One region of the Pseudoalteromonas sp. NZS11 genome, then DNA from elsewhere that is predicted to be linked to it. Evidence: predicted binding sites of a transcription regulator. Region 1 holds the regulator's gene; each other region holds the start of a gene.

Evidence for each region. Region 1 encodes sigma-54, which starts transcription at its own class of promoters, with help from an activator protein. Its sites were predicted from a motif close to GTTGGCACGNNNNTNGNNT; they were not measured.
Region 2: the regulator sigma-54 is predicted to act here: its motif matches at 1,147-1,165, upstream of flgJ (flagellar assembly peptidoglycan hydrolase FlgJ).
Region 3: the regulator sigma-54 is predicted to act here: its motif matches at 2,031-2,049, upstream of I6E82_RS14170 (EF-hand domain-containing protein).
Region 4: the regulator sigma-54 is predicted to act here: its motif matches at 1,668-1,686, upstream of I6E82_RS17755 (TorF family putative porin).

The regions. Positions count from the first base shown of each region.
Region 1 is NZ_JADYWP010000001.1:290,579-293,751, reverse strand. Features, by position in the region: gene lptA (lipopolysaccharide transport periplasmic protein LptA) at 1-150, shown strand, start outside; gene lptB (LPS export ABC transporter ATP-binding protein) at 147-872, shown strand; gene I6E82_RS01250 (RNA polymerase factor sigma-54) at 942-2,441, shown strand; gene hpf (ribosome hibernation promoting factor) at 2,467-2,754, shown strand; gene ptsN (PTS IIA-like nitrogen regulatory protein PtsN) at 2,759-3,173, shown strand, end outside.
Region 2 is NZ_JADYWP010000001.1:634,672-637,844, reverse strand. Features, by position in the region: gene flgK (flagellar hook-associated protein FlgK) at 1-92, opposite strand, end outside; gene flgJ (flagellar assembly peptidoglycan hydrolase FlgJ) at 94-1,110, opposite strand; gene I6E82_RS02770 (flagellar basal body P-ring protein FlgI) at 1,277-2,371, opposite strand; gene flgH (flagellar basal body L-ring protein FlgH) at 2,383-3,066, opposite strand; gene flgG (flagellar basal-body rod protein FlgG) at 3,083-3,173, opposite strand, start outside.
Region 3 is NZ_JADYWP010000006.1:181,400-184,572, forward strand. Features, by position in the region: gene rluB (23S rRNA pseudouridine(2605) synthase RluB) at 1-729, opposite strand, end outside; gene scpB (SMC-Scp complex subunit ScpB) at 726-1,316, opposite strand; gene I6E82_RS14170 (EF-hand domain-containing protein) at 1,468-1,989, opposite strand; gene I6E82_RS14175 (hypothetical protein) at 2,216-2,647, opposite strand; gene xthA (exodeoxyribonuclease III) at 2,888-3,173, shown strand, end outside.
Region 4 is NZ_JADYWP010000012.1:12,349-15,521, reverse strand. Features, by position in the region: gene I6E82_RS17760 (YIP1 family protein) at 1-690, opposite strand, end outside; gene I6E82_RS17755 (TorF family putative porin) at 883-1,569, opposite strand; gene I6E82_RS17750 (hypothetical protein) at 1,847-3,010, opposite strand; gene I6E82_RS17745 (helix-turn-helix transcriptional regulator) at 3,166-3,173, opposite strand, start outside.

The DNA.
Region 1 (3,173 bases):
CAAAAAATAAATGCTAAAAGCATTACCTACGATATAGAGCAGCAGCTAATCAGTGCCGAAAAAGATGAAAACTCAACTGACCGCGTTCACACAATTTTAGTACCAATCGAGACTAAAAAAAGTAAAAAAAGCGACAAAGGTCAACCATGAGCACATTAAAAGCAGAGCTATTAGCAAAGAGCTATAAAGGCCGTGAAGTTGTAAAAAACGTCGGTCTTGAAGTCAAAGCTGGCAGTATTGTTGGCTTACTTGGCCCTAACGGCGCAGGTAAAACTACCACGTTTTATATGATAGTAGGACTTGTACCTAGCGACAAAGGTAAAATATCGATAGACGATAACGATATTACTCTTTTACCTATGCATAGTCGTGCTAGATTAGGCATTGGCTACTTACCGCAAGAGTCTTCAATATTCAGAAAGCTGACTGTTTATCAAAACTTAATGGCCATTTTAGAAACGCGCAAAGAGTTAAATAAACAAGCTAGAGAAGACACTCTCGATAAATTATTAGATGAATTTAGCATACAACACATTCGTGATAGCCAAGGTATGGCATTGTCGGGTGGCGAACGTCGTCGTGTTGAAATAGCACGTGCGCTGGCAGCAGATCCTAAATTTATATTACTGGATGAACCATTTGCAGGTGTTGACCCGATTTCGGTATTAGATATAAAGAAAATAATAGAACATCTTAAAAATCGTGGGATTGGTGTATTAATTACCGATCATAACGTAAGAGAAACCCTTGATGTTTGTGAAAAAGCCTACATTGTTTCTCATGGGGAGCTGATTGCATCAGGTACTCCAGAACACGTATTAAATGATAAAACAGTACGCGATGTTTACTTAGGCGAGCAATTTAGGCTGTAACATTTACGCCATGTCTTTAAGCATCTGCTAGTATTAATTATAACAACATAAAAGGATTGTTAGAGATACATGAGGCAATCACTACAGCTGCGCATGGGCCAGCAACTTACAATGACTCCACAGTTGCAACAAGCTATTCGTTTGTTGCAACTCAGTACATTGGATCTCCAGCAAGAAATACAAGAAGCTCTCGACAGCAACCCGCTATTAGAGGTTGAAGAAGCAGACTATTCCGAAGACGCTGCAGGTAAAAACGAGCAAAAAGCAGATACAGATGACATAACTGTTAGCGCATCTGCCGATGATGCTCCAAGCGAATATGAACAAGATAGTGGTGAAGCACTTGCAAAAGACACGCTAAGTGACGACATGGCTATGGATGTTAGTTGGGATGAGTACATGAGTGCCGCCCCAGCAGCATCATCGGGTCCGATGCCTGAAGACGAATCAATATACCAAGGTGCCTCTACTGAAACGCTCCATGAGTATTTAATGTGGCAGTTACAACTAACGCCATTTAGCCCTACAGACGAAGCTATTGCTATTGCTATTGTAGAAGCCGTCGATGATTCAGGTATTTTAACACTAAGCTGCGAAGAGATTTTAGAAAGCTTTAATCAAGAAAACGAAGATGATAACGAAGTCGAACTTGATGAAATTGAAGCTGTATTAAAACGCATCCAACTGTTTGATCCTGTTGGTATTGCTGCACGTAGTTTACAAGAGTGTTTGTGTATTCAGCTTAACCAGTTTGATAAAGAAACACCTTACATTAATGAAACAAAAATGATTTTAACCGAGCATATTGATTTATTAGCTGCTCGTGACTATCGTACATTAATGAAGAAAACTAAGCTCAAAGAAGAAGAGCTTAAAGAAGTAATGACATTAATACATACTCTTAGCCCTAAACCTGCAGATACTATTGTAAGAGAAGAATCTGAGTATGTTATTCCTGATGTGTCAGTTAAAAAAATTAAAGGCCGCTGGGTTGTTGAGTTAAACCCAGATAGCATGCCTAAAATTCGTGTTAATAGCCAATACGCGGCAATGTCTCGCACTGTAAAATCCAGTGGTGACAGCCAGTTTATTCGCTCGCATTTACAAGAAGCTAAATGGTTTATTAAAAGCTTAGAAAGTAGAAACGACACGCTATTAAAAGTAACAAATTGTATTGTTAAGCAACAACAAGGCTTTTTTGAACACGGTCCTGAAGCCATGAAACCAATGGTTTTAAATGATGTTGCTGAAATGGTAGAAATGCACGAATCAACAATTTCGCGCGTAACAACCCAAAAGTATATGCACACACCCCGTGGTATATTTGAGCTTAAATATTTTTTCTCAAGCCATGTAAGCACCGAAAACGGTGGTGAATGTTCATCTACAGCAATCCGTGCGCTTATCCGAAAATTAATCGCAGCAGAAAACTCAGCAAAACCATTGAGTGATAGCAAAATAGCGGATATATTGGCTGAGCAAGGAATTAAAGTAGCGAGACGTACAATCGCAAAATACCGCGAATCTCTGGCTATTCCACCGTCAAATCAACGTAAAAGTTTGATTTAAGACGCAAAAAAAGAGGGTAATGCTTATGCAACTAAACTTAACTGGTCGTCACGTAGAATTAACCGATTCACTAAGAGACTATATTAATACCAAATTTGCGAAGCTAGAAAGACACTCTGATCATATTAATAATGTTCATGTCATTCTCGATGTAGAAAAATTAAATCAAAAAGCAGAAGCCACCATACACGTAAGCGGTGCTGAATTATTTGCCTCTACAGAACATCAAGATATGTATGCCGCCATTGACTCGTTGATCGACAAGCTCGATCGACAAGTAATTAAACACAAAGAGAAGCTTGCTCGACACTAATATGATGAAATTAAGCTCACTTATATGCCAGGACTGCAGCAAAGCTGCGGTCCTTTTTAATAGCAAAAAAAGAATTTTAGAGTTCATTAGCGAACTTGCTCACGACAAACTTCCGTATTTACCGCAACAAGATATTCTTAATGCTTTAATGAGCAGAGAAAAATTGGGTAGTACAGGTATAGGGCGTGGCATTGCCATTCCTCATGGAAGAATGAGCGGTGCAGAAGAGCCTTTGGCTTTAGTACTCGTTAGCGAAACTCCAATAAATTTTGATGCAATCGATAATCGCCCTGTTGATATTTTCGTCGCACTCATCGTACCAGATGGCGATAACCAGCAGCACTTAAAGACTCTAGCAACCATTGCTGATAAACTAAACAACAAAGATTTTTGTAAACAGTTACGCAGTGCAAAATCAG
Region 2 (3,173 bases), 340 kb from region 1:
TTTACATTGGCAATATTTTTACTTGTCGTTTGCAATAGCTCCGAGCTTGCTCTAACCCCAGAACTGGCAATGTTTAATAAATTAAACGACATGTTACTCTACTCCTTGGCGGATCACGTTTGCCGCAATGTCTTTTAGCTGACTGCTATTGAGCACTTTTTTTATTTTGCTGGCATAATTTGGATCGGTTGCATAACCTGCTTTTTGTAATGAATCTAAAAAGTCATTTGGTTTTGCTGTATTTTGTAATGCTTCTTTGTAGCGTGGGTTTTGCGTTAAAAAATCAACAAAGTCGTTCACGCTATCTTTAATTGAATCGTAGGCTCTAAAGCTGGCTTGTTTTTTAACGGGTGTGCCTTGTTCAAACTCAAGCGTTACTTTGCTTGCTTTATCGCCTTCCCAGCTTTTATCTGACTTAATATTAAATAAGTTATTTGAGCTGCCACCGTCACTTTTATTAATAATGTGTTTACCCCAACCGGTTTCAAGTGCCGCTTGAGCAACCATTACCGCTGGGTTTAAACCAATTTTTTGCGCTGCAGTTTTAGCGTGTTCCCACACTGAACTTACAAACTCTTCTGCATTTTTAAATGTTGGGCTATCGGTTTTAGACTCTGCAGTATCGACTTTAGGCTCAGCAATATCGGCTTTAGTGCTATTGACGATAAGATCGGGTTGCTTGTTTTTTTGCTCATGAGGAAGAGCTGAGCCGACTTGCGTATCGCTAAAAATATCTTTGGTTGTTCTAAGCACCGAGCCTGGCATAAAGTTTTTAGACTCAGGCGATAACTGCTGAACAATTAAATCGGCAAGGCCTAACGAGCCATTTGATGAAAGCTCTGTAGAAAGTTGCTGATCGTGCATTTCTTCAAAAAACTTTACGCCACTTGAATTAAATGGACTGTCTTTATCTTCAAATGCTTCGTTAGCTTTGCGCATTCCTTTGAGCAACATTTGCGTAAAAATAGCTTCAAATTGTGCGGCCGCTTTTTTGAGCGCAGCTTTGGAAGCATCAGTTGATGCATCGCCACTCGTTAAGGCTTCTTTACGAAGTGAATCTAAGTTGCCTAAATCAAAAAAGTTTTGTTTATCGAGGTGATTAGTTTCCATCGGCTTTTTGACACAAAATGAATAATGCAGTTAAAAATGCAAAAACTGAGCCACTACCGATAAAACGAGGAAGATAAAAATAATAAACTTAAGTTGCTGTAAATCAAAAGCCCTAATTTCAAAAATATAGGGCTTAAGTACTACGTTATTTATTGGCTTGGGTTATTTATATAACAACTAACTGTCCGTTAATTGCGCCGGCTTCTTTTAGTGCTTCTAAAATAGCCATTAAGTCACCAGGCGCTGCGCCTACTTCGTTAATTGCGCGAACTAAATCGTCAAGGCTTACACCTGGATTAAATACAAAGGCGCGCGAGTCGTCTTGGTTTACATCAATAATACTTTGCTGAGTAACAACGGTGTCACCGTTTGCTAGCGGGTTTGGTTGCGACACATTTTGTTGCTCTGCAATTGTTACTGTTAAGCCACCATGAGTTATAGCCGCAGGCTGAAGTTTAACGTTTTTGCCAATGACAATTGTACCGGTACGCGAGTTAACTATAATTTTAGCGGCCATATCAGCTGGCTTAAATTCTAAGTTTTCGAGTGTCGATAAGTACGATACACGCTGGGATGCATCGCGTGGTGCTATAACACGAATAGAAACAGAATCTATTGCTTGTGCGCTATTTGGGCCAACTAAGTCATTAATTGTTTTTTCTAGGCGTTTTGCCGTTGTAAAGTCTGGGCGGTTTAAGTTGAAGGTAATGTAATCGCCTTGCATAAATGGGCTTTCTACAGTGCGTTCAACTGTTGCGCCATTTGGTATACGACCAACTGTAGGGGTGTTAATTACAACCTTACTACCATCAAGGCCTTGTGCGCCTAAGCCACCGACAATTAAGCTACCTTGTGCAATAGCGTACACGTTACCGTCTACACCCTTTAAAAAGGTTTGTAGTAAAGTACCGCCACGTAAACTGCCTGCACTACCAATAGAAGAAACCGTAATATCTATTGTTTGTCCGGGCTTTCTAAATGCAGGTAATTCTGCATGCACAGCAACAGCGGCAACATTTTTAATTTTAGGACTTTGAGTTGAAGGTAGCGTAATACCAAAGCTGTTCAACATGCCTCTAAAACTTTGTTGTGTGTATGAGTTTTGCTCGCCAGTGCCTGGTAAACCAACCACTAAGCCATAACCAACTAATTGGTTAGAGCGCACGCCTTCAACCATAGACACATCTTTTATGCGCTCAGCACTGGCAGTAAACTGCCAACCTAATAACACAACTAAACATAAAGCTTTAAGGCTATTCATGTTGTTACCCTCTAAAATGGAAACAGCGAACTGCTAAAGAAACGTGTAAGCCAACCAGGACTTTGCGCTTCTTGCGTTTGCCCTTTACCTGAGTATTGAATACGTGCATTAGCAATGCGGTTTGATTCAACCGTATTATCGGCGCTTACGTCTTGAGGGCGTACTAGCCCTTCTAAACGAATAAACTCTTCACCGGTATTAAGCGTTAGCCATTTTTCGCCGCGTATAACTAAGTTACCATTAGGTAAAACGCGCATTACATTAACCGAAATATCACCCACTAAGCTGTTTGACTGGTTTGATTTTGAATCGCCCGTAAACGACGAATCGCTACCAATACCAAACTGAATACTATCGCCACCTATATTTACAGGTAGACCACCTAAGCCAATCACTGGGTCTAAGCTTGCGTCGGTTTCTTTGTCTGTTTCTGTTTTAGCGGCTTTTGTTGCTTGAGTAGACTCTTGCAATTTAACCGTAATTATATCGCCAGTACGTAGCGCTTTTTTATCAGAATATAAGTCGTTTGATGTATGAGTATTAAACAATGAACCTGTGGCTACCAGCGGCTCTAAAATAGGCTCGGGGTACATAGGTGCGTAGTAAGGGTCGTCCTGCACTACTTCACTATTTTGCGTAGACATACAGCCACTTAAAAATAATGTGCCCGCTGTAAATAAAATAATATTACGCATAATTCCCCCTACTCTATTAAAGCTGTTGATTGATATAACTCATCATTTCGTCAACGGCCGAAATTACTTTTGAGTTCATTTCGTAAATACGCTGAGTTTCAATTAGG
Region 3 (3,173 bases), on a different contig from region 1:
ACGCAAGTAGTTTACTGTTTCTAAATCATACTCCATCCAACCACCTTGTGGCACGCGCTTATCAAGCTCTAATTTACCGTAACGAATACGAATAAGACGAGATACTTCCGCATCTTGAGACTGCCATAAACGACGAACTTCACGGTTACGCCCTTCATTTAACGTTACGTTAAACCAACGGTTAACGCCTTCGCCACCCATAGGGGTTACAGTCGTGAATTTGGCTGGACCATCTTCAAGTTCAACACCACGTAGTAAGTTTTTAACCGTCTCGTTGGTTACTTCACCAAATACACGTGCAGAGTATTCACGCTCTACTTCATAGCTTGGGTGCATTAAACGGTTTGCCAGTTCACCATCGTTTGTAAAAAGCATTAAACCCGATGTATTAACGTCTAGTCGACCAACCGCAATCCAGCGATCGCCATCAATACGAGGAAGTCGGTCAAATACAGTACGACGCCCTTCAGGATCTTTACGTGTGCTTAACTCACCTTCCGGTTTGTTATACATAATCACACGACAGATTCGGTCTGCTTTTTCTTCGATTTTTACACTGTGTCCGTCAACACGAATCAAATCGGTTTCTTCAACACGGTCACCTAACTTTGCCACTTTACCGTTTACACTAACGCGGTTTGCGTCAATGTATTTTTCCATTTCACGGCGTGAGCCTACGCCTGCACGGGCTAAGACTTTTTGTAACTTTTCACCTTGTATAATACTCATTCGGATGGTTCTCTCACAGAAGGATCGCTCAATAACTGGTTAATTTTACTTTGCTGCTCTGTTGGCAACGCAGGTAAATTTTCAAGTCCAGTTAACGAAAAATAATCTAAAAATTGCTTAGTAGTTGCATATAAAGCCGGCTTTCCCGGAACCTCTTTATGCCCTACCACTTTAACCCACTCTCTTTCGAGTAAGGTTTTAATAATATTCGAACCCGTAGTAACACCTCTTACTTGCTCAATTTCGCCGCGTGTAATGGGCTGCCTGTATGCAATAAGTGATAATGTTTCCAGTAAAGCACGCGAGTATTTTGGTGCGCGTTCTTGCCACAAGTTATTTAACCAAGGGCTTAAACTACTGCATGCCTGAAACCGATACCCACTACCCACTTCAACTAAGCGAATACCACGAGTTTGAAAATGTTCTTGTATTGTATCTATTGCGTCATTTATTCGCGTCATAGAAATAGCTAAATCTATTAATACGATGTCTTTAAGGTGGCGTTTACTAACAGGCTTATCTGCAACAAAAATAGCTGCTTCAATGATCTCAACTAGTTGTTCATCACTAATTCGCCGACCCGCCATACACACTCTTAACAAATAAAAATACACAGCCATCTATTATGACAGAACAACACCAAACTAGGAAAATATATCTATCAAATAACTAAATTTAAAACACAAAAAAGCCAGTGACTAGCACTGGCTTTAATCTTACTTACTAAAATGGTAACTATTAGTTACTTTTAAAAGCTTCTAATGCATCATCTTCAGCTACTGCGTTACCGTATTTTTTAATGTAACCCATAAACTCGCTTTTACTGATGCGCTTATCTTGGTTATTATCCATGTAACCAAAATGATTTGAAATATCATCATCGTTACCTTCAACTACCGAGATATAACCATTGCTGTCGTTATCTAGACTTGCAAAGCTGCTTTCAATTTTATCGAATTTAGCAATTTCAGCTTTAAATGCCGACTCACTTACTTCAGAATCAGTGGCTACTTTACCATTGTTTAACTTCATATAAGTGTTAAATTCTTTGCGGCTAATTTCGTTATCCATATTGGTGTCAATATTTGAAAAATGGCCCCAAATGCTATCGTCGTCAGCTTCAACTTTTGAGATGTAGCCATCGCTATCATTATCTAAACTTGCAAAGTCACTGTCTATTCTTTCAAGACCTTGATTAGATGAACAAGCCGCTAGGCTTAATGATGCTAAAATAGTGGCTGCTAATGTTAACTTTTTCATAAGACGTATCCTTCGTAATTAATTAAATGTCACTTTAACTAATACAAATCCAATGCCAATAACAGTTAACTTATAATAATCAATAACTTAATCTCATCCGGTATATTTATTAAACAGTTTCAATAAGTTAAGCTTGCAAGCTTTGCAAACAACCTTGTAATTTTTGCAAAAAAATACCCGGTAAAAACCAGGCATTTCAAATTTACTTATATAGTTAAGCTAATAATTAGATTGCTGCGTTTTGGTAGCGTTTAACAAACTCAGTAACGTTTTGACCATTACATTTTAATGAGTTTAGGTTACCAATTTTTTGACGAACAGGTGCTAAACCTTGTTTTAAAGCCGTCATACATAATTGAGTTTCTTGTTGAGCGTCTTTTGCAAATACTTCTACTTTCTCAACTGATGCGTTGCTTAATGTCGTTTTTTTAGCAATATCACGAATATCTTCACCATTACATAAAATGCTTTTAGAAAAACGAGATAGGTAAACACCGTGCTGGGCAGCTTCTTTACGAGCAACGCTAAAGCCTTCGTTTGCACTTAGTACACATAACTTAGACTCAATTTTGTTATCTTGGCTAAAGTAAGTATTGCTTTGAGCTGACGCAGTTGCAGATGCTAGTAAAGCAGTGGCTAAAAGTAGTTGAGTTTTCATGAGAGATCCTATTTGAACGAGCTAAACAAGTGAATTTCGCGCATTATATATTCAATAAAGTTAAGTTCAATTGAATTTTTTATTTATTTAAATAATTAATATTGTATTCACAATGTTTAAACTTTACCCATCATTTGATCAACATTTGCGCAGCTATTATCTCAATTCAGTCATGTTATGTACGCGTATTTACTGATACAATTTAATTTATTAAATAGAACCAATTTTAAGGTAAATTTTATGAAAGTGATTTCTTTCAATATCAATGGTCTGCGTGCTCGTCTTCACCAATTACAAGCAATTATCGACAAACATCAACCAGACGTTATTGGCTTGCAAGAGATTAAAGTTCACGACGAAGCATTCCCATTAGAAGATGTACAAAAAATGGGATATCACGTCTACTTTCATGGTCAAAAAGCGTATTATGGCGTAGCTATGTTATGCAAAAAAGAGCCTAAATCGGTCTTAAAAGGTTTTGCCACCGATACAGATGAATCGCAAAAACGCATGATAAGCGTCACTG
Region 4 (3,173 bases), on a different contig from region 1:
AATACCAAAAATAATAATTGAAGGAAGAGCAGAGAATAGGAGTGCTTTGTTAGTTGAAAAATTAGTCCAGCATTTTAAGCCGATCATTCCCAGCGCAATGCTCCAAAAGCTAAACAAGTTTATTGATTCTAATAAGCTATAAAAAGGATGGCCAATTTCAAGTCCTATTATTAATTGGTTAATGGATGCATAGCTAAATACGGCTTGTTGAGATATTTGATCTGTACTTGCACTTAGTACAAGAGCAATTGTTCCTAGGCTTGAAATAACAACTGGCATCATTGTCCAGGTAGAGAATCCATACCAAGCTCCGTAGCTATGTTCTGATGCAGGATCCTGTTTAGCCACAAGCATATAATAAAGTGCCATTAATGCATTCATGATAGCCAGCGCAATTACGCCGCCAAACAAACCAAACCATACTTGGCCTTCTGCATTTTGCTCTATACTTTGGCGAATCATTTTTTGCTCGCCAATCGTCGCATCAATAGTTGATGCTGCTACTTGCTCATTAATCAAAAACTGCATATCAACAGTGGAATAAAAAATATAAATACTCGCCATTGAAACTAAAGACATGACTATAAAAGCAAGCCATGACCAACCTCTGGCGTGTTCAACACCATTGAAAGCTTTACTAGGACTTATATAAATATCGAGTAGGGCGCTAAACGCGTTAGGTGATTTCATTATTATTCCTTTATACCTATTTTATGGCTAGGCAGTTATAAATGCCCAGTGACTAGGTAATAGAATAAAGGAAAATGTATGTATTGTTTTCATTCAATTGTAACGGTTTGTTAACAGGTGTGAAGGGGCTTGTTCAAAAATAAGAAAAGGGCCAAAAGGCCCTTCGTGTTGCAGCAAGTAACACATTCTTTCTTATAAATTAAAGTCTACAGAATAAGCAACGTAAGCTTTAATATCTGAGTCATCCATATCTGTATCAGATAAACCAAAAGTGAACCCATCTTTCGAAATTGATACACCGTAATCTAAGATATTGTCATCACCAATAAAGTCACCAGAGTAGTGGCCTAAGTGAAGTGCCATTTCAGTGCCGTTACTGCCAACAGCAAAACCGTAGTCAGCTGTCAGGTAAAGTGAATCACCAAAGTCTGTACCATCACCACTTGCAGCTGATGTTGCTAGTACTGAAGCACCAAAGGTAAAGCCTTCAACACTGATGCTACCGTAAATTTCAGAGAAATCTGCGTCAGCTTCAGAGGCTGCGTCTGGGTAAGCGTAATAAATATAGCCAACATCATAGCTAACGCTTTCGTTAATGTCGCCACCAAAGCCTGCATATAAATCAAGCTCATAGGTCATTTCATCTGCCCACGATGCATTTGAAGCCCAAGTACCTGCATAAAAGCCCGATTCATTAGCGTAATCAATACCGCCTGAAATAGCTGCATCGCCCCCAGTTTGCTCTTGACCACGCCATAAGTAGTTTGATGTTGCCGCTGCATTAGCAGTTACTTCAGCATGTACGGCTGTTGACGTTAAAGATGTTGCGCCCATTAATGCTATAGCACTGATAGCGATGGTTTTTTTTAGTTTTAGCATGTCCATTTCCCGTTATATGATTTTTGCTCGCCAAGGTTTTTATTATGTAATCGGAACCTTTAGGCTGACGGCTTTTTATTGTTTAACTAACGGGATAATTGCACTGTGTGTGCCAGCTTCATTGTTTTTTATTAAAAATTATTTTTTATTTATTAAAAACATGAGCTTGAATTTTATGAATAGGATGGGGGTATAACATGAAGGAAGATGTTGCGCACACTGCTGGTGCATAAATTAACCTAGCCGCACCATAAAAGTACGGCTAAATTAGAAGATTTTAACCGAATATAGTGCGCATAAGGCTAATTGTTTCGTTTACGCTGCGACCTTTTTGTACTTCACTCACAATTGAATCACGTTTACTGCGAATATGCTCAGGAATATCGTCAGCAGCAAGAGCACGGTCTACTAAAATCTCTGCAGACTCTTTACCTCTACGCTGAGTTTTACCTGTTGTAGTTGTAGTACGTTTAGGCTTGGTTAGCAGTTTAATGTAGTTAGAGTTATCTGGTGTTTTAGCATCAGCGTAGTGAAAGAAACATGGAATTAATGCTTTAATAGCAACCAATTGTTCTTCTAACTCGTTACTAGGTTTAGCCATTTTGTACCATGACATAGCTTGAATACCTTTTACGATATCTTGCCAGTAACGCTCAAAATCACTATTTTTAAGTTTAGAAACACCAAGGGCACCACATAATGCATCTAATCGATTATTTGTAATCGGAGTAAATAAATCAGGGCGACGCATTGCAAGCAGTCGTGTTGCAGGCGCAAGTGTTGGTTTTTCGTTGTTGTCGGTGAATATTTTTGAATAAGCAGCAACAAATTTCTGATACTCGTACTGAGTAATATCACCTTCAAGTGGAATATTCACTAGTGCATCGTCAAAAGCACCTGGTAAATCACCAAGCATTTGATGGAAGCTCTTTGCACTCTTTGTAGATGCAAACCATTCAACGTCAAAGTTGTATGTGCTTGGATCAAGTGATGCCATGTGCTTACCGCTAAACGCAAGTAAGTCTTCAGGAATCATATCTTTAAGAGACTGTTCACGAATGCTTTTGATGTAGTCTACCAAACGAAGCTGTTCATCAAGTGCAATAACGTCTTTGTGTTGTTCTACAAATACACTTACAACAGGCCACGGAGCAATACGTAAAGTTTTAACCTGTAAAAAGCTGATAGCTGAAATAAGCTGATCGTGTAGCTTCTTAAGTACTGGTAACTGCTGTGGCTCTAGTAAATCGTAGTTCATACGATCTCTGCTTGCACTTAGCAATTCGTAACACCAAGGTAAAAAATCATCAGGGTGGTTTTCTACTTTCACGGCCATAAGGTTAAGGCTTAACTCTGAAGATTGCTTCAGAATGTTCTGATAGATTTGATTTTCTTGTTCGCCTAGCGTCATTTTTGACGGTGAAATTAGCAGTTTTTTCATGCCTTGTAGAATCTCCGGTTTAGATATATATTTTTTTGCTGGTCTATTTTAGCGCAATTACGCTAATAACAACAGCGCTGTCCTCCATACGTCGTAATTGAAGTGACTAAATCAGTATTTTTGCTAATAAAATGAGACTAATGCTTTAACATGTATCAATCAT